Regions from separate parts of the Clostridium sp. JS66 genome, predicted to be linked through region 2. Evidence: a T-box and tRNA genes for the amino acid it is inferred to sense, from the RefSeq annotation. Region 2 holds a T-box; the other holds one or more tRNA genes.
What was found. A T-box is a leader RNA that pairs with one kind of tRNA and senses whether it is charged. The one in region 2 lies ahead of leuS (leucine--tRNA ligase), so its partner is inferred to be a tRNA-Leu.

Region 1: it has a tRNA-Leu gene. The T-box ahead of leuS (leucine--tRNA ligase) is inferred to sense a tRNA for this amino acid. The anticodon was not compared.

The regions. Positions count from the first base shown of each region.
Region 1 covers NZ_CP131467.1:1,397,673-1,413,265, reverse strand. Annotated here, with positions in the region: gene Q6H37_RS06775 (ABC transporter ATP-binding protein) at 1-643, shown strand, start outside; gene Q6H37_RS06770 (ABC-2 transporter permease) at 646-1,290, shown strand; gene Q6H37_RS06765 (ABC-2 transporter permease) at 1,432-2,076, shown strand; one part of gene Q6H37_RS06760 (IS3 family transposase) at 2,248-2,635, shown strand; one part of gene Q6H37_RS06760 (IS3 family transposase) at 2,635-3,584, shown strand; gene Q6H37_RS06755 (LiaI-LiaF-like domain-containing protein) at 4,030-4,398, opposite strand; gene Q6H37_RS06750 (hypothetical protein) at 4,380-4,895, opposite strand; gene lepB (signal peptidase I) at 5,120-5,671, shown strand; gene Q6H37_RS06740 (polysaccharide deacetylase family protein) at 5,840-6,580, shown strand; gene Q6H37_RS06735 (hypothetical protein) at 6,640-7,284, opposite strand; gene Q6H37_RS06730 (transposase) at 7,896-8,270, shown strand; gene Q6H37_RS06725 (IS3 family transposase) at 8,267-9,121, shown strand; tRNA gene Q6H37_RS06720 (tRNA-Leu) at 9,279-9,362, opposite strand; tRNA gene Q6H37_RS06715 (tRNA-Lys) at 9,427-9,502, opposite strand; tRNA gene Q6H37_RS06710 (tRNA-Gln) at 9,505-9,579, opposite strand; gene Q6H37_RS06705 (radical SAM protein) at 10,130-10,822, shown strand; gene Q6H37_RS06700 (QueT transporter family protein) at 10,824-11,291, shown strand; gene Q6H37_RS06695 (STAS domain-containing protein) at 11,381-11,662, opposite strand; gene Q6H37_RS06690 (methyl-accepting chemotaxis protein) at 11,673-13,667, opposite strand; gene Q6H37_RS06685 (ATP-binding protein) at 13,700-14,089, opposite strand; gene Q6H37_RS06680 (PAS domain S-box protein) at 14,100-15,593, opposite strand, start outside.
Region 2 covers NZ_CP131467.1:239,055-254,647, forward strand. Annotated here, with positions in the region: gene Q6H37_RS01165 (GTP pyrophosphokinase family protein) at 1-60, shown strand, start outside; gene leuS (leucine--tRNA ligase) at 82-2,520, opposite strand; T-box leader at 2,617-2,824, opposite strand; tRNA gene Q6H37_RS01175 (tRNA-Gln) at 2,926-3,001, opposite strand; gene Q6H37_RS01180 (hypothetical protein) at 3,069-3,578, opposite strand; gene Q6H37_RS01185 (J domain-containing protein) at 3,597-4,190, opposite strand; gene Q6H37_RS01190 (DUF5685 family protein) at 4,174-5,052, opposite strand; gene Q6H37_RS01195 (class IV adenylate cyclase) at 5,083-5,619, opposite strand; gene Q6H37_RS01200 (LytTR family DNA-binding domain-containing protein) at 5,893-6,630, shown strand; gene Q6H37_RS01205 (sensor histidine kinase) at 6,671-7,927, shown strand; gene Q6H37_RS01210 (peptidoglycan-binding protein) at 8,123-9,037, shown strand; gene Q6H37_RS01215 (hypothetical protein) at 9,135-9,770, shown strand; gene Q6H37_RS01220 (branched-chain amino acid aminotransferase) at 9,974-10,999, shown strand; gene Q6H37_RS01225 (hypothetical protein) at 11,097-11,714, opposite strand; gene Q6H37_RS01230 (hypothetical protein) at 12,027-12,524, shown strand; gene fba (class II fructose-1,6-bisphosphate aldolase) at 12,602-13,534, opposite strand; gene Q6H37_RS01240 (DUF4363 family protein) at 13,729-14,109, opposite strand; gene Q6H37_RS01245 (DUF421 domain-containing protein) at 14,125-14,796, opposite strand; gene Q6H37_RS01250 (nucleoside kinase) at 14,967-15,593, shown strand, end outside.

The sequences.
Region 1 (15,593 bases), 1.2 Mb from region 2:
GGACATAAAACAAAAAATAGGTTTTGTTTATGATGAAAATTATTTTTACGAAGAATTAACTTTAACAGAAATGAAAAACTTGATAGCTCCATTTTATAAAAATTGGGACAATACAGCTTTTAATAAATATATGTCAGATTTCAATTTACCTGAAAAGAAAAAAGTTAAAGAACTATCAAAAGGAATGAAAATGAAGTTTTCTCTTGCCATTGCCCTTTCTCATAAGGCAGAACTTATTATTATGGATGAACCTACTTCTGGTCTTGACCCTATTTTCAGAAGTGAAATGCTGGATATTCTTTATTCAATAATACAGGATGAAAATAAAGGAATACTTTTTTCAACTCATATTACTACAGACTTGGAAAAAGTTGCAGATTATATAACCTTTTTAAATAAAGGAAAAATAATATTTTCTGATACAAAAGATGATATTCTTCAAAACTACAGTATTGTAAAAGGTGATAAATCTCTCTTAGATAGTGATACAAGGAAAGAATTTATTGGTATAAGAGAAAATTCCTTTGGCTTTGAAGCTTTAACAAATAATACTGAAAAAATTAAAAGACTGTTTAAAAACAATTCTTTAATTGAAAAAGCTACTTTAGAAGATATTATGGTTTATACAGTAAAGGGGATATAAAAATGTTAAACTTAATTTTAAAAGATGTTCTTATTCAAAAAAAATATTTACTTTTTTCTATTTTATACACTTTGTTTTTTGCCTTTTGTTTTAAATCTAATACTTCTATGATATTCGATATGCTTCCAGTGATGATTTCATATGTGCTTATATCTGGAGCTTGTGGTTTTGATGATAAGAATAAATCTGAAATAATGCTTAATAGCCTGCCTATAAATAGAGTTAACTTAGTAATATCAAAATATCTATCTACAATACTTTTTATATTCATTGGAATAGCTTTAGTATTCACTTTTTCAACTATATTAAACATCTCTGGTTTTATCCACATGAATAGACTAATGAATTTAGAAGATGTTTTTGGAACCTCTATTGGCACCTTGATTATGAGCTGTTTACACTTTCCTCTTTACTTCAAATTGGGTTATCAAAAAGCTAGATATTTTATGGGAGCTACATTCATGTTGATTTTTGCTATTGTAATGATTTTGGTTAAGAATGTTAACAAAACTTCTATAAACTTTATGGCTTATTTAAATAATCAACCTGATTGGCTAATAACTAGCTTTATTGTTGTAATTGCAGCTATACTATTTCTTATTTCCATACTTCTTTCAATAAAATTTTACATTAATAAAGATTTATAAATAATTTTTTAAATTTCTTTGGCTTTGAAGCTTTAACCAATAATACTGAAAAAATTTTAAAAAACCATTTAAAAATAATTCTTTAATTGAAAAAGCTACTTTAAAAGATATTATGCTTTATACAGTAAAGGGGGTCTAAAAATGTTAAATCTAATTTTAAAAGATGTTCTTATTCAAAAAAAATATTTACTCATTTCTGTTTTATATGCTTTATTCTTTGTATTTTGCTTTCAATCCAATGCTTCTATGATATTTGCCATGATTCCATATATGATCCCATATATGCTTATATTAGGAGCCTGTGGTTTTGATGATAAAAACAAATCCGAAATAATGCTTAATAGCTTACCTATAGATAGAACTACCTTAGTTATAGCAAAATACCTATCTTCACTGTTTTTTATATTTATAGGAATACTTGTATCATTTGTTTTTACAACTTTATTAAATTTCTTAGGCTTTGTCCACATGAATAGACTAATGAATTTAGAGGATATTTTGAGTATTACCATTGGAGTCTTAATTATTTGCTGTGTATATTTCCCCTTCTATTTTAAATTTGGCTATCAAAAATCAAGATATTTTCTCATTGCTATGTTTTGTTTGTTTTTAGGTACTACAACTTTTTTAGCTAGTAATATAATAAGAGTTCCTAAAAATCTTATATCTTCTTTAAATAGCCAGCCTGATTGGCTAATAGCTAGCTTCATTGCTGTAATTGCAGCTATACTATTTCTTAGTTCCATACTTATTTCAATAAAATTTTATATTAATAAAGATTTATAAATAGCTTTTTTAACTTCATAACTATTCTTTAAAATACTATAATAAATTAATAAAAAGTGTAATTCTGAATAAAATGTACCCTATAGAGTAGACAAAGAAAAAAGAGTCTACCCTATAGGGTATTTTTGTTATAATAAAACAAGCTGAGATTGAGAGATTGGGGTAGGTTGAATGAGCAAGAAAATATTCACAAATGAAGAACTAGAAATACTATCTAAGAACAAATATGTTAAGCGCGTCAGCGCGAAGGGAATAACCTATACTGATGAATTTAAGCGCATCTTTATAAGTGAGGACGGAAAAGGCAAGTTTCCAAGGCTAATATTCGAAGAATGCGGATTTGACATAAATATTTTGGGGAAAAAGCGCATAGAAATGGCAGCTTATAGATGGCGTACTGCGTACAATAAGGAAGGTGTATTAGGATTACAGGATACCAGAAAAGATAATTCAGGGAGGCCTAGAGATACGGAACTCTCCATCGAAGAAAAATATGAACGTCTTAAGGCGCAAATTAGTTTGCTTAAAGCTGAGAATGAATTGTTAAAAAAACTCGATATGTTAGAAAGGGGGATGATGAAAAAGAAATAAGCCTACCGGCTGAACAGAAGTTCAATCTTATTAAGTTGGTAATTACAAAGCATAAGTTGAAAAACTTGATTAGTTATTTATGCAAAATAGTAGGTGTATCGCGTTCTGGATACTATAATTATTTTTCATCAAAATCCCATAGAGCAAGGAATAAACGCACTGGTAAGGATGAGATGTCGAGAGATATCATTCTAAAAGCATATAACTTTAAAGGACGCAAAAAAGGAGCTAAGCAAATAAAAATGACATTAGAAGGTGAATTTGGAATCGTATACAATTTAAAACGTATTCGAAGGATAATGATAAAGTACGGAATTATTTGTCCTATTAGAAAAGCAAATCCTTATAGAAGAATAATGAAAGCTACTAAAGAACATACCACCCTGCCTAATTTATTAAATAGGAATTTTAAACAAAATACACCTGGGAAGGTGCTTCTCACTGATATAACTTACTTATTTTACGGCAATGGTAAGAAAGCATATCTATCAACAATTAAGGATGGATCTACTAATGAAATTCTTTCATATAATCTATCAGATAAATTGACGCTTGACATAGCTACAGATACGATAGACAAACTAATAAATGAAGGACAAGTTAAACTTACTATAGATGCATTTATTCACTCTGATCAAGGCGCTCACTATACAAGTCCTAAGTTTCAAAGCCTAGTGAAAGGCTACCGCCTAGGACAATCCATGTCAAGGCGCGGTAATTGCTGGGATAATGCGCCGCAGGAATCGTTTTTTGGACACTTTAAAGATGAATCGTACATTAAGTCATGTGAAACTTTAAGTGAACTTAAGGAAGAAATCGAAAACTACATGTTTTACTATAATAACTATAGATATCAATGGGGACTAAAAAAGATGACTCCTGTACAATACAGAAATCATCTTCTTAATTTAAAATAACTCTTTTTTTATTGTCCTTGACAAAGGGCACACTTTAGAACTTTCATTTCAGTATTATACTTTTTTATATAAAACATCTCTAAGTTGAATTTAATTTGCTTATAAAAATACTTCTCTTCTTTAAAATAAAAGATCAATATACAAATTCTAACTTATTATATTTTATACTAGGATTTACTTCTAAATTACTACCTAATTCACATTTAATATCCTTTTTTATAGATGCTTTGCTAAGAAAATAAAATATTCTGCCATAAGAAAAATACCTATTCCTATACATGTAATAATCATTGTAATAATACTTTTCCTGATATTCATAAATAATCCACCTTTATATTGTGCCTAAATGACATTTTACCAGCTTTGCTCGGGTAAGAAGTATTCCTCATAATCAAACTACTTCACAGGACTCTAAGAATCCATTGATATTGAAAACTACAAAAACTTATACAATGCAACTTAATGATGTAATCATATAAGGTATATAACTAACATGTCTTTTGTAAAATAACGGTGAAGTTGGATCTAATAACTCAGTGCTAAATTTACCAAATGCATAAAGGCCAAAGGAAAATATTAATACTACCATTATTAGAAAAATACTTAAAATGTCAAACTTTACTACAGAATCATTTTTTAATGAATAATATCTATAAATTAAAACTTCTGCACCTAATGATATTAATACTAATGGCCAAAACTTAACAATAGTAAAATCAATTGGAAAGTTGAAAACATTTATTAAGAGATATAGTACTCCAACAATTATAAACACCCCACCTAAAGTTAAAGTTCCTACTCTTCTTCCTTGCATTTTTCTTCACCTGCCTTTAGATAAAGGACCTTTTTTTTTCTTAAAAGAAATAATCCTAAAACAATGAAGAAAACAGACATACCAACACATTTTATATATCTTATAACTGAGTAATCAATATAACTACTTGCTAGTGGAACTATTATATTATTAATTAATGCTAATATACCTACAATAATTAAAAAATATCCAATATACTTTTCCATAGATCTGTTTCCCCAAAAATCTTCTTTGTGCTGCATACTAGAAAATATTTTTAAATTTGAATCCACTAGAGGTTCTTCACTCATAACTTTTGACCTCACATCAAAAATACTGTAAAACCATATTATTGGTAAAAAGACACCTAAAAACTCCAAACCAATACTAGAACTTAAGAAAATAGTAAAGAAAAATAGCATCATAAGCTCAATTCCTTGTCTTGTAAGTCCTAAATACATATGTCCTGCTCCTGGTAACATAGCAAAGAAGGTTGCCATACTTTTTGAATTTTTCACGATATATACACTCCTTATTATTTAAACTTTATTATGTATCCATTGTATATTGTAAATCTTAAAATAAAGCTCAATAGTTTCTTAATATTTTCTTAATATTAAATGTGTTTATTACATAAATTACTGAAAAAATCTTATTTACAAAAACTACATAAACAGTCAATTAAAAATTCATATATTTTTGATATACTTAACATCATATTAAAGAATTAGGGAGTGAAAAAATGGATAAAGAGGGTAAATTGAATAAAAGTAATTTTATAAAAGAAGCTAAAGATTTAATATTTGTTATAGTAACTGCTTTAATTATGGCTTTGCTCATTCATAGTTATGTTTTTGCAAGAGTTGATGTAGATGGACCGTCTATGCAGTCCACTCTTCATGATAAAGATGTTCTATTTATTGAAAAAGTAAGTACAGAAATGAACAAAATTAAAAGAGGAGATATAATAGTATTTGATTCTAAAGATGTTAATGGATCTAATTACATTAAAAGAGTTATTGGTATAGAAGATGATAAAATAGAATTAAAAGACGGTAAAGTATATTTAAATGATCAAGAACTTAATGAACCTTATCTAGATCCTCAAACAGTTACACAACCTCTTACTTCTCAAACAAAGTTTACAGTTCCTAAAGGCTGCATATTTGTGCTTGGAGACAATAGAACCAACAGCACTGACAGTAGAATATTGGGACCAATTAACTTAAAAGATGTAAAAGGACATGCTGTTGTAAGAGTTTTTCCATTTAATAAATTAAAGAACTTTTTTTAGATATATTAATAAAAAAGAACTGGATTAGTTGTTATTTAATAATTCAGTTCTTTTTATCTATGTTAATTATTAAAATTTTTCATAGTGCATATACTACCTATAAACTTAACTTGAGTAATCTTTTAAGTATAAAACTAAAATTTGAAATACACTATGGAGGAATACACTATGAAAATAAAAAATAAAGCAGTATTAATTACGGTTTCATGTCTATTTATCATTTTTATATTGTTTAACTGCACTATACCAATAAGTTTTTATAATAATGTTAAAGCATCACCAAGTTCTATGGATGAAAAAGTTATATATTTAACCTTTGATGATGGTCCTAGTACTAATGTAACAAATAAAATGTTAGATATTTTAAAACAACAAAATGTAAAAGCTACTTTTTTTGTGGTTGGATACAAAATAAATGGTCGAGAAGATATTTTAAAAAGAATGTATAGCGAAGGTCACAGCATAGGATTACATACCTATACTCATGTGTATAAAAAGGTTTATGCAAGTGATAAAGATTTTATAAATGAAATGAATGAAACTTCTATGGAAATAAAGAAAGTACTTGGTATAGAACCTAAAATAATAAGATTTCCTTCTGGAAGTAAAAAACACCTAACTAAAAATCTTTTAGAAGAATTACATGCAAAAAATTATAAAATATATGATTGGAATTTATGTACTTCTGATGGAATTAATTATAACATCAAGCCAAATAAACTATATAGGGAAGCTACTCAAAAATGTATTAATCCTAACAAAATATTTTTACTCATGCATTGTGATGCAAACAATAAAAGTACCTGTGATTGTTTAGAATCTGTTATACTATACTACAAAAATTTAGGCTATCATTTTAAACCTATTACCCCAGATACATCTGAATACTATTTTAGAGTGAAAAACTAAATGTTAATATTATATATAACAAAATAAGTTAACTGTCAAAATCACAGCTAACTTATTTTTTAATAGTTTAAAACTCTTTTTATTTCTTTTGATATATTATAAAATGCTTTTTCATCTTTTCCATCTAATGCGCCATCTGCTAATGCATAAAGTGTACTTAAATATAATTCGTCTCTTTCTTTTTTACTCAATGGATTAATCAAAAATCCCATTTCATAACCTAGAGAACTCATAATTTCCTTACCTTCATAAATGTTTTCTAAAACATTTATATAAGTCAACAATTCCTTTTTTAGTAGTGTAAAAAATATTCTACTTGAAGAATTTTGTTTATGCTTTACAGAACATATTTTTACATGATCCTTGTCAAGAGAACTTAGAATTATTTCACCTTCAAATTCCACAGTAAAACTTTTTTCTAAATTTGACTGATTATTTGCTGCATCAATAGTAAAGTTAGTTAAAAAATCTATATATCGTTTAAAAACTTCCTTAGTAAAACTATAAGTATTTGAATGAGTTTTACCATTATTATTCTTCTTAAATGATACATTGTAAGCATCTTTGCCACTAATGTATTTTTCTATAGAAGCAACCATAGAATCCGTTGATTTATTCAATGTTCTTTTTGGTATAAATTTTGTGCCATATGCAAAGCTGTCATTTTTAGTATTTTCATATAATACAAAATTATTAATTTTCATAAAACAACTCCCCATTTATATAAATATATATTTCATTATAAGCGAAAAAAGTCGTTTTATGCTGTTATACATAATATTAAAAAAATTAAAAAAATAAGGCTTAAATCACCTTATTTCAATAGCAAACTAAATATACGTAAATTTTTCTAATTATTTATTATAATAAACACTTTTTTATAAAAAAATACCTAGACAAATTAATACATTAAGCTAAATTAACAAAAATTCAGCTTAACGAAATTTGGTTTAATAACTTATCTAACTATTTTTTCTTGAATAAAGCAAATCCCCCCATAATAGCTATCACCAATGAAGATACAGCAATAGTAATTACTGTTTTTGTTCCTAACTTTTTCAAATAAACTCACCTCCGCAAATACAACCAAAATATTTTGATTGTTACTTTTTTATATATTTTTCATTTAATTCTGTCAATTTATATGATTAAATTATAATATGCATTTATACAACTTTCAACACTTTTATATATACAACTTATAAAAAGTAAAAACATGACTTAATATAAGAAAGTGAAGTTGTAAGATAAAAGTAGACATGAAAAAAGCATGTCTACTTTTTTCATGTTAAAATCAAGTTAGAAGGATGTGATTATGATGAGTAGAACAAAAGGTGGTCAAAATAAAAAATGGTCTAAGGAAGAAAAACTCCGTATTGTCCGTAGATATTTTGATGAAGGTATTGGTCGGCCAACTTTAGCAAAAGAAGAAGGTATCGCAAGTGGTATGATTGCAACATGGATTCATAAATATTTAAATGAAGGTGAAGCTGGCTTAGAAAATAAAAAGAAATCAGGAAATAAGTTTGCAGCATTACATAGAAGCAAATCAATGAAGGAATTAGATCGACTTCGTTTAATTGTAGCAAAACAAGAAATCGAAATTGAAAGGTTAAAAAAAGGGTACATGGTGAAAGGAGTTGGTGCAAACAAGGAGTTCGTTTCTATAAAAGATCCGAGTACGAAATAATTGACAACTTAAAAGTTAAATATTCTCTTAAGGCTCTTTGTATTTTAATGCAGGTTAACCGTTCTGGGTACTACAAGTGGAAATCCCGTCAGGGTGTACAGAATCGATATGAGAAAGATAGGGAACTACTTACAGATTTACTGAAAGAAGCTCATAGCAAACATAAATCATATGGATATCATAGACTCGCTGCAGTCATCCGCAAGGAAACTGGGTGGTCGTTTTCAGATAATCTTGCACATAAGTGCTGTAAAATCAGTGGCATCAAATCCAAAGTTAGAAATTATAAATATAGGAGACCTGGGAATGAAAATATCGTTTATCCAAACATAGTTAAAGGAAAGTGGAATGCTTCAAAACCATTAGAATTAGTAGTTTCAGATATGACTTGCCTTAAACATAGAGGCCGCTTATACGAATTAACGTATATTATGGATACATACAACAATGAGATTATTGCACATCACCTCACATCTAAACCCGGTGATAGACGTACCTACTTTTTATGTTTGAAAGATTTAAAGAAAAAAATTGAAGAACAAACAACTCCAGTCGTTTTGCACACGGATCAAGGAGCAGTCTATTCTTCAAGAGCATTCGCAAAAGCTCATAATAATTGTAACATAATTCGCTCTATGTCGCGAGTAGGAACTCCAACAGATAACCCAGTTATTGAATCAATAAACGGTTGGATTAAAGATGAAATGGCAGTTGATTTTAGATTTTGGGAAGAAGATGATCTATTTGAATTTGTGGACAGATACATCCATTATTACAATAATGATAGACCAGCATATGCATTAAGTTATCAAAGCCCCATTCAGTATCGAACTGAACGAGGCTTTGGTTAATATTGCTTTTATTGTTGTCTACTTTTAGTTGACAACTTCACTTAATATAAGAAAGTCATGCTTTTATAAAATTCATGATATTTTTACTTTACCAAATTATTTTTCAAATAAAAAAATAAGTAATATTTACTATCACTTATCCATGTAATCTAATAATTGGTGCAGGTGAAGGGAGTCGAACCCCCACGCCGTTGGCGCTAGATCCTAAGTCTAGTGCGTCTGCCAATTCCGCCACACCTGCATATAAAATTACAATTTACAAATTAATATTTGTAAATTAAATAATTTACTTATTAATTTTTATTTGGTGGCTTACCGGGGAATCGAACCCCGGACAACATGATTAAAAGTCATGTGCTCTACCAACTGAGCTAGTAAACCAATGGCTGGGATGGCAGGATTCGAACCTACGCATGTAGCAGTCAAAGTGCTATGCCTTACCGCTTGGCGACACCCCAATTTGTATTGTGCATTTCCTCAGCACAGTTATTAATTATACTGGCAAACATATAATTTGTCAACAGTTTTTTGCATTTTTTTTATTATCTTTTCTATTATGCATTCTTTTCTACAAATTAGACACTTTTGTACCTTAAATTACAATACTAATAAATTATTAATTTATTATCCAATGTATTACTTTAGGTGAATTCATTAATATGGTTAATATAAATGGAACTAGCATTGCAGCTGCCAGAATAACCCATATTATTTTAACTGTTGCCTTTTTCAAATTACATACCTCCTTTCTTATTTATCCATTTTATATAACTATAATACACTCTATATATTTACAATTAATGAATTTATCGTAAAACTTTTATTAGTTTTATTCTAAATAACCACAGAAAAATTTTCAATTTTAGCATGGACGTTTCCAAAAATAAATACTATAATAGTAAAGTATTCTATAAATTTAAACACTTAATGTCGATCATACAATTCAATAAGAAGTGTTCACCTTGATCAACCACTTCTTAAAATAATAAAACAAGGAGGAAATGATATATGATTCGTTACAGTGATATAACCAATAAAAATCAAAGAGAAATTGTCCTATTAAAGGCTTCACCCTGTGCATGGGGAAAATGTACCTTCTGCGATTATATAGAAGATAATAATAGTGACACTCAATTCAATGTAAATTTCAATAAGGAAATTTTAAAAAATGTTACAGGAAAGCATAATGTACTGGAAGTTATAAATTCAGGCAGTTGTTTTGAACTACCTAAAGAAACTCTAGATGATATAAAAAATGTACTAGATTCTAAGGGTATAAAAAAACTATTTTTTGAAAGCCATTGGATTTATAGAAACAGACTTGAAGAAATGAAACAATTCTTTAATATTCCTATTATATTTAAATGTGGTATTGAAACTTTTGACAACCATTTTAGATGTGAAGTTTTGAAAAAAGGGGCTGTATTTTCTGGCCCAGAAGAAGTATCAAAGTACTTTAACTCCATTTGCCTTATGGTAGGAATTAAAGGACAAACAAAGGCAATGATAAAGACAGATATAGAATATCTACTAAAGTATTTTAAACATGGATGTATAAATATTTATGTAGAAAATTCTACACCATTTAAAAGAGATGAAGAACTAATTAGCTGGTTTAGAGATAACTATAGTTTTCTTGAAGAAAATGATAATATAGAAATACTTTGGAATAATACTGATTTTGGCGTTGGAGGTAATTAAAATGAACTTAAAGAAATTAATTAAAATTGCAATAACAGCCGCACTATATGCAGCATCTACTATGGCTATTGCTCCTTTAAGTTATGGAGCAATACAATTTAGATTTTCGGAAGTTATGACACTTTTAGCATATATAGACCCTATTTATATTCCTGGTTTAGTGCTTGGATGCGCGCTATCAAATATATATAGTCCTCTAGGTCTTATTGATGTGTTAGTTGGAACTACAGCTACCCTTATAAGCGTTTATATGATAAGTAAAACCAAAAATTTATTTATTGCTACTCTTTGGCCTACTATAAATTGCGTGTTTGTAGGTGCTGAACTTTACTTTGTACTACATCAACCATTTTGGATCTCTACATTATATGTTTGTCTAGGAGAGTTTGTTGTTGTAACCTGCATAGGTTATCCATTATTTAGATTATTGTTAAAAAGAAAAGATGTACTTAATGTATTAAAATATTAATAACTCAACTTTTATAATTAAGAATGAAAAATTAATAGTGAAGGATGATTTTTTCTGTTACATTACAAAAAATCATCCTTCTTTATAGTCTATTTATGTATTTCAAATACCTTGTCTAATCTAGTCATACTAAAAATCTTCATAACTTGTTCATTAATTGAATAAAGTTTAAGACTTCCATTTATACTTTTACACTTTTTATAAACTGAAACCAAAACTCCAAGTCCTGTGCTGTCAATAAAAGTACATTTTCTAAAATCTAATGCAAAATTTTTTTCTCCATCCTTCATTAAATAGTTAAACTTTTCCCTAAGTTCATCTGCTTCATCTACTGCGAAATTTTCTGGCATTTCAATTTTAAATTCATTCATTTAAATCACCTCAAACTATAAATTTTTCCACAAGATTGTTTAATGATATTGCTAATGCACTAGATTCTTGAGCACTAGCAGCCACATTTTCAATTGCCGAATTTTGTTCTTCAGCAGATGCAGCAACCTCTTCACTATTAGCTGCATTATTCTCAGTAGCAGTTGCAACTGTATTAATAAGATTTATTATCTTATCAGATGTAGCCACTTCATCCTTTGTAACATCTACTATTTGCTCTATATCCTTTGATATTTGTTTTACAGCGTCTATAATACTAACAAAAGATTTATCTGTATCTTTTACTATGGTAACTCCATTTTCTACTGCATTTTTACTTAAGCTCATACTGTCTACAGCTTTTCCTATTTTAGTTACCATTTCACCTATCAATGAAGATACCTCATTTGCACCAACATTAGTTTCCTCGGAAAGTTTACGAACTTCTTCTGCCACTACAGTAAATCCTTTTCCATGTTCTCCAGCTCTAGCTGCTTCAATAGCTGCATTTAATGCCAACAAGTTGGTTTGAGATGAAATATTATTTATAGTACTAATTATTCCACTAACTTTTTTAGAAAGTTCTTGTAAAACCTTTAGTGTATTTTCTGTTTCAGCTGATGCTTCGCTAATATTTTCAATAGCTGAAACTGTCTGTTCAATCTTATTTCTTCCTTGTTCTGCACTATCCATAGTATGCTCTGAATTTTTTTTGGCTGTAACTGCTCTACTTTGTGATATTTGAACTAAGCTTGATAGTTGAACTAAAACTTCTGATACTTCTACAACCGAATCGCTTTGAGCTTGAGAATTTTGTGCAACCTGCTCTATGGTATTTGCTATTTGTTCTGTTGTAGAACTTATTTCTTCATTGGAAGCTGCTAGCTCTTCTGAAGATGCTGTTAAACTTTCAGATGCCTCTCTAATATGATGTATTGTATTATCTTGATGGTCAATCATTTTGTTAAAATATTCACCTAAAGTTTGTATTTCATCTTTTGTATTTATTTCAGCTCTTACTGTTAAGTCCCCATCTCCTGCCTTTGTCATTAAACCTTCTAAGTATTTAATAGGATTTATTATGTTTCTTATAGTAAGCCTGTATGCTAAAAATACTGCAATAATTACAGATAATATAGCTATTAGAATAGTAAATTTCTTGATAGTTGCAGCTGGGGACATATATTCCTTATAATCAGCAGTTACTGCTATAAACCAATTGCTAACAGGAACGAATTTTACAAATTTTCGAGCTCCACCATAAGTATAATATCCTTCTGCTGCTTGTCCCGATTTAGCTTTATTAAATAAAGTTTTTAACTGATCATTATTATCATTTAAAATGTTCTCCTTAAGTATCTTTTCACTTGTAGGATGATAATCAATTAAACCATTTTTATCTACTATATAGCTATAACCATCATTTCCTATTTTTACTTGTGAAGCATATTTTGAAATATATTCAAATTTAATAGTAGCCCCTACTATACCTGTAACTTTATCATTAAGTTTTAACGGAGCAGCAATTACTATTACTGGTTTTCCTGTAGTTTTAGACGTTATAACCTGACTTATGTTCTTGTTTCCTTTTAAAGCATCTTGTACATAATCACGATCACTTAAATCAACATTAGGTTTTTCGGATTCACTACTTATAACTTCCTTACCAGAAGCATTTGTAATGAATACATCCTCTAGTTGATTACTATTTTGTTTTTCTAATTGAGCTAAATAACTAAAGACATCAGCACTACTTTTCTCATCACCACTTGCAATGCTAGATAACCTACCATCTAAACTTAACATTTCAACATAACTATTTACTGAATTTATACTTTCATTTATTAATTTAGCTGTTTGATTTGTAGTACCCTCTAATTGTTGTTCAACTGTATTTTGCATTAAACTTGAAGTTCTAAAATACGAAAAACTTCCTAAAACAATAAGCGGAATAGCTATAAATACAAAAAACATCAAACCTAACTTGTTTTTTAAACTCGTCCTCATTTTAATACCTCCATATTTATAATTGTGATAATTTATCCTGCTAATGTTTTTTCTATAATCACCATATTGGGCTTTAACTCAATATGGTCTGAAAGATTTTTGATAAGGAATAATCCTCTTCCCTTATCTTCTAAAATATCTTCATCATCCAAATGATCATTAATTATTACATTTTTAAGTCCAGTTCCACAATCTTGAATTTCAAATTTTACGCTTGAATCATCATATGAATATCTCAAATAAATAGGTTTATCCACATTCATATTATTTCCATGCTTAAAGGCATTTGTTAAAGCTTCTGTTAAGATTAATTTTATATCAAAATCATATTGTGAAGCATTTAACTCTGAAATAACTTTATCAATAACCTGTTTATATTCTGATAAACCATATAAAATAAATTCATTACTTTTCACTTGCATTCCTCCTAAACTATTTAATTTCTAAGGCAATAAGTGTACTATCATCCTTCAAAGCTCCAAAATCAGCAATTACATTATTTAAAATATTTTTCATATACTCTATAAATTCAGTTATTGTATGTTCCTTAAGATAATTATCTTTAATTTCGTAATCATCAAATATAAATTCCAATCCATCTGTAGGAAAATAAAATCTATCTCCCTTTTCAAAGGAAATTACTTTTTCATCAAATTCTCCATCTTCAAACATACCTAAGAAAGGGCCCTTTACAATAAACTCCTCAGCACTGCAATTACTTTTTTGAAACATAAATTGATTTATTCCTGCACCTGCTATTCTTGCTTCATTTTTCTTTAAGTCTAAACTAAAACAACATGCTGCTATATATTTGTCTAAGTAATTTACAATTTTTTTGTTCAAAATTTTAACTATTTCACTTGGATCATAACTAATTAAAATTGCTTCACGAAATAGCACAAAAAATGCCAACACACTAAGAGCTGCTGTGATTCCTTTACCACTAACATCTCCAACTATCCCAATCGCCAAATCTTCATTAACTTTATATATTTTAAAAAAATCGCCGGTTACAGTTCTAGCTGGCATATATAATGTTTCCATTTGAATTTTTTCTGGAATAGGTGATATGGTTTCGATATATTTTTTTTGAAATTTAGCAGCCTGATTTAGCGCTCTTTTAGTTTCTGTAATATTTCTAATTACTGCTTGAATAGCTGGTCTACCTTTATATGTTAAATAACTAGCAGATATCTCTACTTCTACTGTAGTTTGATCATATCTAACAATTTTATGATCAGATGTACTCTTCGCTCTTTTTTCTTCTAATATTTGCTTTATTTTTTTGCGAATAGTTTTTACACTTTCACTTTCTATATATTTATATATACTTTCTCCAATAATCTTACTATAGTCTGTACCTACTAACTTGCAAGCTTGATGGTTTGTTAGAACAATTCTATTGTCAACTACAATAGCTATAGCCTCAGGTGAAAGGTTAACTATCTTACGATATCTTTCTTCACTTTCTTTAACAGTGTTAGCCATTATCCTTTTTTCAGTAATATCTTTTAATTGTTCAACAACAAATATTATTTCACCAGAGTCATCTAAAACTGGATTGTAAGTGCACTCCATAAACCGGTTAAATTCTGGAACATACTTTTCTATTATTATCATTTGCTTAGTTCTTATGGCTTTTTCTACATCACAGCTTTCACAATTTTTTTTTCTGTTTAAAGTTTCAAAACACTTCTTCCCTCTAACTTCACCTCGAGTCTTATTATAAAATTTGTATCCAGCTTCATTAAAAAACAAAATTGTATTATCCGAACCAAATACTCTAATAATATCAGGAATTCCTTTTAATACACCTTCTAAAAGTTCTAAAGTATAATCTACATTACTTGTTTCATATTTGTTAAAACGTGTTGTGCTATTAATAAAACTTTCTAAATTCAGTTCACTTTTTTTCAATTCATAGTT
Region 2 (15,593 bases):
GTATTTGAACTTACTAATTTACTAAGAAATACAGAAAAAGTTCTTGAAATGTACAAATAGAGGGCTATGAGCCCTCCATTATTATTTTGCAACTATATTTACAAGTCTACCCTTAACAACTATAATCTTTTTTAATTCCTTATCTTTAATCAAAGATTTGACTTCATCGTTATTAAGCACAATTTCTTTTATTTCATCATCAGATAGTCCTGTAGCTATATTTATTTTAGCTCTTACTTTTCCGTTAACTTGAATTGCAATTTCTACTTCATCTTTTATTAATGCATTAGAATCAAACTCAGGCCATTTTTCATTAAATATAGAAAAGTTCATACCTGTAAGACTCCATTGTTCTTCTGCAAAATGAGGAGCAAAAGGTGCAAGAAGTTTTATAAAATCAACTATAACATCCTTTAAGAAACCAGCATTTTTTACATCCTCTGATAAATATTTAGAAAGAGCATTTGTATATTCCATAAGTCTTGCTATAGAAGTGTTAAACTGGAATTTACTAGCATCTTCTGATATAGATTTTATAGAAAAATGTCTTACATAGTTTAATGCTTTTTCTGCTTTATCTAATGAAGCTTTATCATTTTGAGAGTTATTAATTACCTCTCTACAAGAAGTCAGGATTCTTTCGATTCTATCTACAAATCTTCCTATGGATTTTATACCATCATCACTCCATGCTCCACCTTCTGAATAGTCAAAGCCAAACATAAGATACATTCTAAATACATCTGAACCAAATTCTTTAATGTAATCATCTGGTGATATAGTATTTCCCTTTGATTTACTCATTTTTAATCCATCTGGTCCAAGGATTAATCCTTGATGTCTTAATGATAGGAAAGGTTCATCAAAGTTTAAATATCCCATATCCCTTAATGCTTTAGTTATAAATCTAGCATATAAAAGGTGCATACATGCATGTTCTGGTCCGCCTACATACATATCTACAGGAAGAAGTCTATTTATTTTTTCAGTATCAAAAGCTTTTTCTGAATTTTTGTTATCAGGATATCTTAAGTAATACCATGAAGAACATACAAAAGTATCTAAAGTATCAGCTTCTCTTTTAGCAGGTCCACCGCACTTAGGGCAAGTTGTATTTACAAATTCAGGTGATTTTGATAAAGGAGATTTTCCATCAGGTGAAAATTCAACATCATATGGAAGTTCAACTGGTAGATTTTCTTCAGGTACAGCTACTGTTCCACATTTTTCGCAATATACTATAGGAATAGGAGCACCCCAATATCTTTGTCTTGAAACTAACCAATCTCTTAATCTGTAGTTAACTTTCCATCCGCCAAGATTTATGCTTTGAAGCTTTTTTACTACAGCTTCTTTACCCTCGTTGGTAGAAAGACCGTTAAATTCTGAGCTGTTAATCATTTTGCCATGTTCAATATATGGAAGAGAATCTCCTCCCTCAATAACTCGTTCTATTGGAAGATTGTATTTTGTAGCAAATGCAAAATCCCTTTCATCATGAGCAGGAACTGCCATAACTGCTCCTGTACCGTATGTGTTTAAAACATAATCAGCAACCCAAATAGGAACCTTTCTTCCATTTATAGGGTTAATGGCATAAGAGCCTGTAAATACTCCGGTTTTTTCTCTTGTGATAGACTGTCTTTCTATATCTGATTGTTTTTTAGCATCTTCTTTATATTTAGCTACTGCCTCTTTATATTCATCAGTAGTAAGACCGTCAACTAGATCATTTTCAGGAGCTAAAACTACATAAGTGACACCAAATAGAGTATCTACCCTAGTTGTAAATACTTTAAATTCAATAGAAGATTTATCTACTTTAAAAATAGCTTCAGCACCTTTTGACTTACCAATCCAATGTCTTTGCATAGCTTTAGTTTTTTCAGGCCAATCTAATTTATCTAAATCTTGAAGTAATTCATCAGCATAATCTGTGATTTTAAGGAACCATTGTGTTAAATTTTTCTTTATAACTTCAGTACCGCATCTTTCACAGGCACCATCAACTACCTGTTCGTTAGCAAGAACTGTATTACAACTAGGACACCAATTTACAGGAGCTTCACTTCTATAAGCTAAGCCTTTTTCATAAAGCTTTAAAAATACCCATTGAGTCCATTTGTAATAGTCTGGTAGACAAGTAATTACTTCATTTTCCCAATTAAACATGGCTCCCATGGCTTTTAATTGTTTTTCCATAGTTTCAATGTTTTTCAAAGTAGAATCTTTTGGGTGTATTCCTGTTTTTATTGCATAATTTTCAGCAGGAAGTCCAAATGCATCAAAACCCATAGGCTGGAATACATTAAATCCTTGCATTCTCTTCATTCTAGCCCAAGAATCTACAGGCCCATAGTTAAACCAATGTCCTGCATGAAGTTTACTTCCTGATGGGTAAGAGAACATTTCAAGAGTATAAAGTTTTTCACCTGGATTATTTTCATCGAATTTATAAATTCCGGACTCTTCCCAATTTTTTTGCCATTTTTCATCAATGTTAGTACCATAGTTACCCATGTTATCGCTCCTTTTCATACTTTTATCTGTTAGCTTTACTAATTTATAGTATTATTCTTGACAATATTTAAATAAAATAAAAGGCCCTCGTCTACTTTAAGAGACGAAAGGCCAAAATTCCGCGGTACCACTCTAATTAAACCTTATAAAGGTTTCACTCAAAAATATAACGGTTTTAACCGTATCTATCTTTTCAATAGATAAGCTCTAAGGTGAGTTCATATTTTATCAACGCTGCTTTGCACCGATTTAACAGCTCTCTTCTGAAGATATAAATATTACTAGTCCTCTTCAAAGCTTTATAATTAACTTATTGTAAATTTTATAATAATAGAAACATTTTGTCAAGGATTATTATTTAAAATCATAAATAAAGAAGAATCCTTAAAATTAAGGATTCTTTAATGGCTGCCCATGCTGGACTCGAACCAACACAATGCCTGCTCCAGAGGCAGGTGCCTTACCATTTGGCTAATGGGCAATATTTTTATCAACATTAAACATTATATCAGATATGACAAATATGTCAACAACATTGAAAAAGTTTTTTAAAAATTAAACTTTTTGTTTATTACATTTATAAATAGTGTTAAGACATAATCATATATTAAAAATGCAAATTGAGCACCTATGATTATGAAGTATATGGATATATTTAATTTTAATACATTAGGAAAGAAAAGCTTATAAATAATAAGCATAGAGAACATAACAATATTAAAGAAAACTAACTTTAATAAAAGCTCTAGGTAAATTTTTCTCATTTTTTCAACGTAATACTTTATAGTACCATATAAGCCAAAGAATATTATATAAAGTATAACTGGAATTTTAAAACCACATATAAGTAATGAAAGAGCTGAAGTGGCAGCGTATATAATTAGTGCATTTTTAACATTTGTTGTAATTACGGACAGTGGGATAATACAAGAAGCTATTGCTAGTAAATAAAGTTTATTTACAGGTAATAATGTACTTAAATATATACAAATAACTCCAAAGGCTGTAAAAAGGCCTCCTTTAGATATATAAGAAGCTTTAGTATTTTTACTATCCATACAAATACACTCCTAACTTTAACAGCAGCTTATAAGATCTCCACCACTACATTCACAGCAGCAGTCAAGGCAATATAAGGTAGCACATATATCACACAAACCAGTATCTTTTCTTCTATTATTATAATAAGGCTCCCTGTAAGAATTATTCATATTATTTAACCTATTAAAAGCTTCCCTATACTTCATATTTCCAGGATTTAAATTACAAGCCATGCTTAAATTATTGTAAGCATCATTATACCAGCCTTTTTGAAGATTAAGTAAACCCATTAAATAATTCCATTCAGCATCTCTTGTAGTAATACTGTTTAGTTTTCGTTCTGCTGAAGAAAAGTTACCATTTCTAATGTCCATTTCAATTGATTGATATGAAGAATTATTATTATAACCTCCTTGGTTATTGTTAGAATAAGAAGCATCAGGAGTATTTTTCATTAAATAATCATAAGCTTCGTTTAATTCTCTCATTTTATCTTCAGCTAAATCTTTTAAAGGATTATTGCCATATTGATCAGGATGATATTTTTTTGCTAATTCTCTATAAGCTTTTTTTATTTCATCTTTTGTGGCAGATTCTTTTATTCCTAACACTTCATAGGGATTTCTCATTTTTATCAGCACTCCTTTTAAACACTTTATCCATTTTTTCTAAAAGTCCATATTGCAAAATATTATATAACAAGTCTTCATTTTTTTTTAGCTTCAGCTTATTTAAAAAAGAAATACATTGAGAAGCACAGGTACCTAAAATGAAGTCTATTCTTTGTTCCACTTGTTTAGAAAACTCATTAAATGGAAGATTATCATTATTAAAACAAGCATTTATAGCATTAAACTTGTTTTTACTCATATCATCTTCTAAATCGTCAAAGGCATCTATAATATAAATCCATTTTCCAAGGTTATAGCCTAACCAATATAATGTATCTTTATTACCATCATTCTTATAAGAACTTAAAATAAATCCTGTAAGTTCTGCAAAATGGTGTGCCAAAGAATCTATTGAGGCATTCTTAGCATTAGATTCATAATTATATAGCTCAATTAATATATTCTCTATATATTTAATATGATCCTCTAAAATTACAGGAGTTTTTTTTAAATACCTTTTGAAGAGCATTGAAAAAATTTTTCCTTTAATAGAGTTATCATCATTTACATTATCTAAAAATTTATAATAAGTCAAAATTGTATTACAAAAAGCAGCATAATGTAAACAAGGGTTGTTTTTAATAACAGCTTTACCTTTAAAGGCATGGACACTGCACTTTTCTTTTTCATAAATAGGAGTTGTATCATTTAATGAATCTAAAAGTATAGCCAAGAAAGTCATATCATAATTAAGTGCCATTCTTGGAATATTACCTATATTATTTTTTATGGATTTACACAAACCACAATAATAAGCCTTAAACTTTTCATAGTCTTTTATTTTAAGCTCCATTTTACACGGAGTAACGTAACCAAACATATTAAAAATTCTCCAATTCTAAGATTGATATTAAAGTCCTCTCTCTTCTAGTATTTTAAATATAGTTTTTGAGGTAGTATCTTTCATAGTATAACCAAGTAATATAACTACTTCTTCTAATTCTTTATCATCAGATGTTTCTATTTCTATATAAGGAAAAGGACAGAAACTCTTGTCGTTTATATCAATTTCTACTAGAGTATTTTTATATTTATAACTTTCTCTATATTTTTTTATTGATTGAATAAGCTCTAATCCTAGTGACTTGAATATTTTTTCACCAGAGTCAGCATCTAGTATTTCAGTTTCATTTTCTTCCATTATTTTATATGTTCCTTGGCTTAATAACTTTTTTGTAGTCATGTAATAATGATTTGAGTTATCAAGCAAATCGTGAACTATTCTTATTCTTGCATATCCCTTGTTATTTATCAATGTTTTATCATGAAAATCATATATGTTATTTATTTGATTTTCTTCTTTTACTTTAACAGCATTAATATTTTGAAGTTTTTCTCTTATATCTTCAACGTCTATATCAATTAGTCTTGTTTCAAATTCGTTCATATAAAAACTCCTTGTAAAATAATACTTTTAATTTGAATTATAACATAAATTTTTAGTTAAATGGTAAACGTGTTTGTTAATATATTGAGAAATATAAATATAAACTTAATTATATAGCTATATTTTATACTTTTTTAGACATTTAATAATATATTTTACGACATGATTTTTGCAGAATATGTAAATAATTACATTGAAAATAAAATTAATATACAATAAAATGTATTCATAACCATATTTAATCATATTTTGTAATTTGAAGGGGGGATTCAAGTGTTAAGTGTGCTGATTGTAGAAGATGATCACATCCAAAGAAAAAATCTTGTAAAAATGATATGTGAAGCAGATAAGAATTTAGACATATATGAAGCTGAATCTATGGAAGAAGCATTAAATATATCAAAGGGAAACTATATTAACTTTTTTTATATAGATATTTTTCTAAAAGATTCATCAGGTTTAGATTTGGCGTCAGAATTAAGAAAAATGGAGATATATAAGTTTACTTGGATAATATTTATAACTACTCATGTTAAATATATGATTCAAGCATTTAAAGAAATTCATTGCTATGATTATATAATTAAGCCTTATAGAAAAGAGGAGATAATTGAAACAACAAGATTCCTTATTTCAGGAAAATATAAGTATAATATTAAAGAAGATAAGAATAAATGTGTAGTTTTTGTTCTGCAAAATAGTGTTAGTGTAAAGTTAAATATAGATGAAATTTTTTTTATTGAAGTTAATTTAAGAAAGGTTACTTTACATACTAAAAAAGGAAAATACCAACCTAAAAAAATGTCTTTAGCAAAAGTTTTAACCATTATTAATGCTGATTACATATTACAGAGTCATAAATCGTTTGCAGTAAATGTGAAGCTTATAGACAAAGTAGAATCTATATCGTCAAAGTTGTGGAAGGTAAGCTTTGCAAATTATGAAGAGAATGCTCTTTTAAGTTATAAGTTTAAGGATACTGTTACAGAAGTTTTAGAGAAAAACATTTAATAAGTGTAAAAGTTAAGTGTTTAATATTAGGAGATAACAAATGGAAATAGTTCAAATGTTTATTGTTACATTTTTTCAAATAAGTTGTTTTATGATTTTATGGTGTAAATTTAGTTTAAATAAGGATAAAAAAGTATTAAATAATTTATGTATAATAGTTTTTTATTCAGTTATACAAACTATTGTTAGTTCCTTATTTACCTATTATGGAATAATCATTAGTTATGTAATTCTTGTACTTCTGATTTGTTTTTTTTATGGCAAAAGTTTCATAGAAGCTTCGGTAGAAATTTGTATATATTCCATAGTAATAATTATTTTACAGCTAACTACAATATATGTACTGAAAATTTTTGTTGAAAATTTTGATTATACATTTTTTGTATTCAAACTAGGTGTACAGGCAATTATATTGTTGTTTAGTATAATAGTAAGTTATTATGGACCCAATAAAAAAATATATAATATTACAGAAATAAGCTCCAGAATAGTATACTATATTGTGTTGAATTTTGTTGGGTACATATTAATTTTTAAAATAATATGGCAATACAATAAGAGCTTAATATTAAATAATATGATAATATTTATTACTATGTTTGCAGTAGTAGTTAGTTTGAATTTTTTCCTGTGCTACTATATTGCCAAAGTAAGCGAAGAGAAAAAGATTATAGAGATGCATGAAAAGTATGATCCTATTGTTGAAAATATTATAGAAGAAATAAGGGCTAAACAACATGATTTTAAGAATTATTTAAATACCATAAATGGAATAATTCAGGTTTCTAAAGAAGAGGAATTAAAGTCTGTTTTATTGAAATATATAAAAAGTGTAAATTACTCTATTAAACGTATTGATGATATTATGTATATAGATAATTCTATAGTAAGAGCTATAATATATAGCAAGTGCTGTGAGGCTGAAAAAAAGCATATAAACTTTTCATATTATATAAATAATGATTTGTTTAAGTGGAAGTTAAAGGAATATGAGCTTTCAGATATATTAAACAATATTTTGAATAATGCTTTTGAAGCTGTTATTGATTATTCAGATAAAAGTGTTATACTAAAGATATTTAAAGATGAGAATAAAAATATTATAGAAATTAAAAATAGTGCAATTTCATTAGCCATACCTAGTGTTAATGAAATATTTAATAGAGGATTTTCCAATAAAACTGAAAAAAATCGAGGATATGGATTATATAATATAAAGAAAATACTTCAATGCAATGGTGGTAATATTGAACTATCATTTGATAATTATTATGTATGTTTCAAAATATCAATTTAAAATATAAGTGCATGAAAGTGAAAAAAACGAACATAAAAAGATTTTACAATGAAAAAGTCTTTTTATGTTCGTTTTTTTTCTTTTCAAGCAAATTGTATTGAACTATGCAAAATTATGTATAAAATAAATGATGAATATGGTTACATTATGTATAATTTTATAATTCTTAATTGTAAAACATGGGGGGAGACAATTTTGAAGAATAGGAATCAAGTAATGATAGTGTTATCGTTAGCAATGGGGATAACTTTAAGTAGTACAAGACAGGTACATGCTCAAAATTTATCAGTTAAAACTGTTAAGGCGCAAAACCAGATCATTATAGATAAGAATTTTAGTAAAGTAGTTAAATTTGGTGATAGAGGAGATATTGTAAAGCAAATTCAAAAGGCATTAAATCTATATATTGGAGCTGGCCTTGCAGAAGATGAAATATATGGTGAAGGTACAAAAGAGGCTGTGCAAAACTTACAAAAGAAGTTACACATAACTGAAGATGGAATATTTGGACCTGCAACTGCAAAAGGATTATTAACATATGGTAGTAAATCTTCAGTAGATGAGAATGATGGATTTACTCCAGTAGCTAAAGATATTCAAAATCAAATTATAGATTTGGGATATAACATAAAAGCAAATGGAGATTTAAATAGCATTGATACAGTAGAAGCTGTAAAGGAAATACAAGAAGAAAATAACATAAAAATAACGGGAAAAGTTGATAAAGTATTTATAAATAAAATACAAGAAAAAATTAAGATACAATCAGAAGAAATGAAAAATTTTAAATCAGATACTAACTATTATATATTGGTTAACTCTAGTGATCATGTATGCATAATTTATGAGAGAACACAACATTTGTGGAAACAAATTAGGACCTTTAATATTATGTCATATAGTAACCTAGAAAAAGGAACTTATAAGGTAGGAATTAAAGGCGAAAAACTTTCTTTAAATTATATAGATGTAAGTTATTTTACACAAATAAATGGGTTAGATATATTTTATTATGCTAAAGAAAATGTAGGTTTTGGATTAAGAATTTCCAAGGAAGATGCAGAATTTATAAATAAAATTCCAACAAAAACAACTATAAAAGTATTTTAGCAGTTCAAAAGTTTGTTATTAAAAGTTATTTCTCAAAATAACTTTAAGCGGGTATAAAACAATTACCGTAAAATATTAAAGCAAAGGAGAAGATATTATGAATTTTAATTCTTTAATAAACGCATATAATGCTTTCAATAGCCATTCGTTAAATAAAATAAATTTAAACATTAAAAAAATTCCACAACAGGAATCACTTCTTGGAGCGTTAGATGGAAGTAATTGTATTTTACTAAGAAATCATTATGAAGTTACTTATGAAATTGAAAATAAAAAAGAGCAAGTTAAACATAACATTACAGTCCCATTAGAACTTGCAATAGAAGGATTTGAATTCAGCAAATTAATGTGTAATCAATTAAATATAAGAATACGAATACACAGCATTATATCATCAACTTGTCATTCACTTATAGATATGTATAATAAAGGAGTTTCAGGGTGGATACACTACTTATCAAATTGGAACCAAAATAAGTATTTAAGTGTATATAAATCTTATGATGAAGCTATTAAATCAAAAGATAGGTTTATTCATAGTTTAAAGGCTAAATTAAAAGAATATTTACAGCGATATTATCCATCGGAATTGAGTAAAATTAATGAATTAAATCTACAATTAGATGATGTTAATAAAACAATTAGTACTATTATTGAAAAAAACTATTTAACTATAAATACAGATATTTATGCAGGAAATACAGAAATGCTGTATGATTATGATTTTAGGTAGGATGCAAGTACTGTCTCAAACACAGTAGCAACAATTATTTGGAAAAAGTTGAGTGTCTAATCCTTTATTTCAGTAGGGTTTATTTGATATGCATAAGTTGTATGAATTATTAAAAATTTAAATATTTATATAATATTGAGGAATAATAATAAAGTCTTATGAAAATTATGTATATTTATTAATTCTACTTGGAGGTGCTTTTAATGAGCAAAGAAGTAAATATTGATTGGGCAAGCTTGGGATTTAATTATATTAAAACAGATTTACGATATATATCAAGGTGGAAGGATGGAAAATGGGATGAAGGACAGTTAGTTCAAGATAATATGCTTAGTATAAATGAATCTTCTACAGCTCTTCACTATGGTCAGCAATGTTTTGAAGGATTAAAGGCTTATCGTACAAAAAATGGAAAAATACAATTATTTAGACCAGACAGGAATGCGAAACGTATGCAAGATAGTTGCAGACGTATTTTAATGCCAGAGGTATCTGTAGAAAAATTTATAGATGCATGCATTAAAGTTGTTAAAGCAAATGAACAGTATGTACCACCATACGAAACTGGTGCAACTCTTTATCTAAGACCTTTCGTAATAGGGGTAGGAGATAATATTGGTGTTAAACCAGCACCAGAATTTATATTCTCTGTATTTTGCATACCTGTAGGACCTTATTTTAAAGGAGGAATGGTTCCTGTAAACTTTAATGTATCAGAATATGATAGAGCTGCACCATATGGTACAGGTGCAGCAAAAGTTGGAGGCAACTATGCAGGGAGTCTTTATCCACATGAATTAGCAGTGAAAAATGGTTTTGCAGATTGTATTTATCTTGATCCGGTAACTCATACTAAGATAGAAGAAGTTGGAGCAGCTAACTTTTTTGGAATAACAAAAGATAATAAATTTGTTACTCCAAAATCACCATCAATTCTTCCCAGTATAACCAAGTATTCATTACTGCATATTGCAAAAGAATGTTTGAAGATGGAAGTAGAAGAAAGAGATGTTTTAATTGATAACTTAGATGAATTTAAAGAAGCTGGTGCCTGTGGAACTGCTGCAGTAATAACTCCAATTGGTGGAATAGAGTATAAAGGAAATTTGCATGTATTTCATAGTGAAAAAGAAGTAGGACCTGTAACTAAAAAACTTTATGATACGCTTTATGGAATTCAATTTGGAGATATAGAAGCTCCAGAAGGTTGGATTGTAGAAGTTAAATAATATTACAGATACTGCTTAAGCCATCATTTGATGATACTTCAATCTTTTAGTAAAAGATTAAAGTATCATCAAATGATGGCTTAATGTAATACAAAAATCAATTTTTATTTGATATTCCTGTATTAGAAGATAAAAAATTAGAACTAATGTCATTTCGTAAAATCTCTTTTAGTATTTTTTCAGTTATGGAATTAATACTGTTTTTGAAATCATTTTCTATAATAATATCAGCATTATGTATTACTTCACTTGCAGACTTCTTTATAATATTGTTTTGTGAGTTTTTCATCATTATAAAGATTCCAGGGTTAACAACAGTACGTAGACTATTGGATTCACAAATTATTAAGGCATTCCTAGGAACTTGTGATATAAATTCTTCAATGGCAGGTTTAATATGTGTTTTTAAACATTTAAGCCAATAGACTTTTTCAGCGCCTGACGATAATAGGAGAGAAGTATCTTTGTTAGCACTTACGTTAGTTTCTTCTAACAGTTCAAAGTTTCCCTTCATATTAGAACAAGTTCCACAACCTTCCCCGCCTCTAGGGCATTTGCTGTTTTTTTGTTGTATGGTGGTTATCTTTAATCCGATAATGGGAGATCTATTTTTTAATTGTTTAATTAGTTCAGTAGCAATAGCTGTTTTGCCACTGTTTCGACTTGATGAACCAATCAAGATCATTTGAGGAATACGTAATAAATCTTTCTCCATTTAGTTTGTTTCCTTTCTATATTTTGTATATAGCATTTATATATTAATTCCTATTATACGATATTTATTTGTGATTTATCAAATCGTTTAAATAATTGTTTTTAACGGGATTTTATCATTATTAGTAATGTTGTTGATTTTAATGAGTATCAATTTGGAATTATCTTGGGGATATCTAATAGTAGTATCTTTACTGTTTTGAAACCAGAAAAAGATAACACAAAGAATCAAATACCATAAGTTAGTAAAGTGTGTTACAATATTATCATAAGTTTTATGTAGTATTTTTTAATGATGGATAGGAGGTAATTAATGAATAATTATTATAAGCAATTAGTTACTACTTATAAAACAGTTCAATATAAATCCTTATCATCAGTTACATTTGTAGGACTTATATTAGCATTAATTATGGTTGTAACATATCAGATGATTCCAGCAGTGGTGTTAGTAGTAGTATCCTTTGGGACTGCATATTTTAAAAGGTATTTATATGTTGAATATGAATATGAATTTAATAAAGAAGAAATAAATATACATAAAATAATCGGCAGGGTTAAGAGAAAAAAATGCATAAGTTTTAATGTAAAGGATATAGAAATTTTAGCAGCACAAAATAGCAAGTCTTTAAAGGCTATTAATAATTTACCTAAAAAGAAGATGAAGCTTTATCCTTCTACTTCCAGAGAGTTAATTTATTCAGCAATATTGAAATACAATGAGGAAAGAATTCAAGTAAGATTTGTGCCAGATAATAAGTTCATAGATCTATGCTATAAGCACAATCCTAATTCTGTTAAAAAGAATTAGTAAGTTTTTGCATTATGTTTTGTAAATAAAAATTCCTTAAAGAAGGATTAAGTCCTTCTTTAAGGAATTTTTGAGTATTATTTTAAAGAATCAGTTGAACCAAGTACATCAGAAATTTTGTTTTCAACAACCTTTTGAATATAATCTCTTCCAGCTCCACAATATTTTCTTGGATCGAATTCCTTTGGATTATCTCCAAAAGTTTTTCTTATAGCGGCAGTCATTGCTAATCTTAAGTCAGTATCCATATTGATTTTACATACAGCCATAGAAGATGCTTTTCTAAGCATGTCTACAGGAATACCTTTAGCACCAGCTATATTTCCACCATATTTATTACAAGTTGCAACAGCTTCTGGATCAACAGCTGAAGCTCCATGAAGAACTATTGGGAAATTTGGTAATTTTTCTTGTATTTTTTCTAATATATCAAATCTTAGTTTAGGTTTAAAATCTAGTGGGAATTTGAAAGCACCATGTGAAGTTCCAATAGCTATAGCTAAAGAATCAACACCTGTTCTGTTAACGAAATCTACAGCTTGATCTGGATCAGTATATATATGTTCAGCAGCGACAACATCATCTTCTACACCTGCTAAAACTCCAAGTTCAGCTTCTACAACAACGCCTTTAGAATGTGCGTAATCAACAACCTCTTTTGTTTTTGCTACATTTTCTTCATATTCATAGTGTGAACCATCAAACATAACTGAAGTAAATCCAGCATCAATAACTTCTTTTACAGTTTTAAAATCTGGACCGTGATCTAGATGTAAAGCAATATCAATTCCAGTTTCTTCTATAGCAGCATCTACCATAGCTTTTAAATATTTTGCACCAGCGTATTTTATTGCTCCTGCAGAGCATTGAAGAATAACAGCTGAGTTTTTAGCTTTTGCACCTCTAACAACACCTTGGATTATTTCCATATTGTTAATGTTGAAAGCACCTATTGCGTATTTGCCTTCATAAGCTTTTTTGAACATCTCCTTAGTAGTAACTAATGCCATTTTGTATTCCACCTTCCAAACTTTTAATATTTTAATGATATATGAATGAGAAAACATTCATATTCTTTAATAGCTGAATCTTTAAAAAAATAGGGACAAATTAAGGCCCAGTGGGACTCGATTGTTATGTATACATTATAATCGATTGAGTTTATATTTTCCATAGTTTAATTATAAATTATTTTGAGAGATTTTTAAAATATATTTTGCATATTTACTTTTTCCATGTTAAGTATATGTTTAAGTAAAAATTTTATTACGTGGTTAGAAGCTAAAGCTTCATCCTCACTGTGGCATTTAGTGTATTGGGTAAGTTTCCATATTTCATTGTTAATATTATCTATTTCAGAATGGTTTACAAAAATAGAAATTTTACGGGTGCAATTATCCCAGTTATCTAAGAGCTTTAAGGATTTATTATAAGCTTCATCCCAAGAGTTAGATTCTATAGATTTTTCTATTTGGATGTTAAGAGTATCTAATTTACCACAAGTTTGATTTAAATAATTTATTGAAAATACTAATGACAAAAACATACCAATAAAAATTATTAGAGCAGCAAATAAATTCCGCATTTAACCACATCCCTTTTATACCTTTTTTTGATAATAAAAACTACCTTGAGAATCTATAAGAGCTATAAAAACTTCTTTAGGAGAATTTATATTAAATCTCTTTAGTTTCTCATTAAGCCAATTTTCATCTTTATTTAGTATTTTTAAATTATCATGATTTATGCTTCCATCTAAAATTAAAGTAACAGGAATTGTATCTTGTTTAAATGGTACTTTTAAATCACCTTTGGTAGCAGGAGCAAGGTTAGTTTTAGGTATAATAGATAGTTGGCCGCTGGTTTCAAGAATGGCGAAGTGTATATCATCCAAATTAAAATGACCTTGAAGTCTAAGTTCTTCCATTAGATCATTTATATTAAATTGTTGACGTCTTAACTCCTTAATATCTATTTTTCCGTTATTTATTAAAATACTTGGCTTACCATTCAGAAGAAGCCTAACTTTTTCGCTTTTAAGTTCAAGTACAGACAAGATTGTTTGAATTAGTAATAACGTAATAATTGCTATAACTCCATGTATAATTGGTATTCTAGTATCTTGCATAGGAAAAGAAGCTAATTCGGAAATCATTATAGTAATAGCAAGTTCAAAAGGCTGCAATTCTCCTAGTTGCTTTTTACCCATTAAACGCATAGATATAATAACCAAAAAATACAATATAGCTGTTCTGATAAGTACAGTAAACATTTAAATACCTCCATTAGAGTTAGATTTTGTTTAGTTTTAAAGTTAAAATTAAAATTTTTTGAACTCATAATATATTTTCTGTATAATATAAAAAAATATAACTGAATTTGAACATTTTTAATAAAATGACGTATAATAATAGTACACAAAAAAATGGGGGGGCATGTAATATGTCTAAGTTAAAAGTTAAAATAAATAATAAAGAATTATTTATAGAAAAAGGAACAACTTTATATGATGTGATTAAAAAAAGTAGTTATGAACAAAATATTCCTATAGTACTTGGAAAAATAAATGGAGAATATTGTGAACTTACATCAACCATAGAAGAAAATTCGGAAATAGAAGCTGTGAATATTACTGACAAGTTGGGAAGCAAAACATTTATAAGAACTTTGCAATTTATTCTTATTAAATCTGTTTTTGATTTGTTTCCTGAAGCTCAAATAACTATAGAACATTCTTTGAGTAAAGGTTTATTTGGAGAAATTCATAAAAATACCCCATTGACCGAAGAGGACATTCAGAAAATAAAGATAAGAATGAATGAAATAATACAAAAAAATATTCAGATAAAAAAGGTAAGCATGGATAGAAAAAAAGCTATAGAAATATTTTCTATGTATAAAATGGAGGATAAGGTAAGGTTACTTAATCATGTAAATACAGCTACTGTTAAACTTTATGAACTAGATGGAAGATATGACTATTTTTATGGGTCCATGGCTTATTCCACAGGTATAATAAATGTATTTGATCTAAAATATTATAAACCAGGTTTTTTACTTAAGTATCCA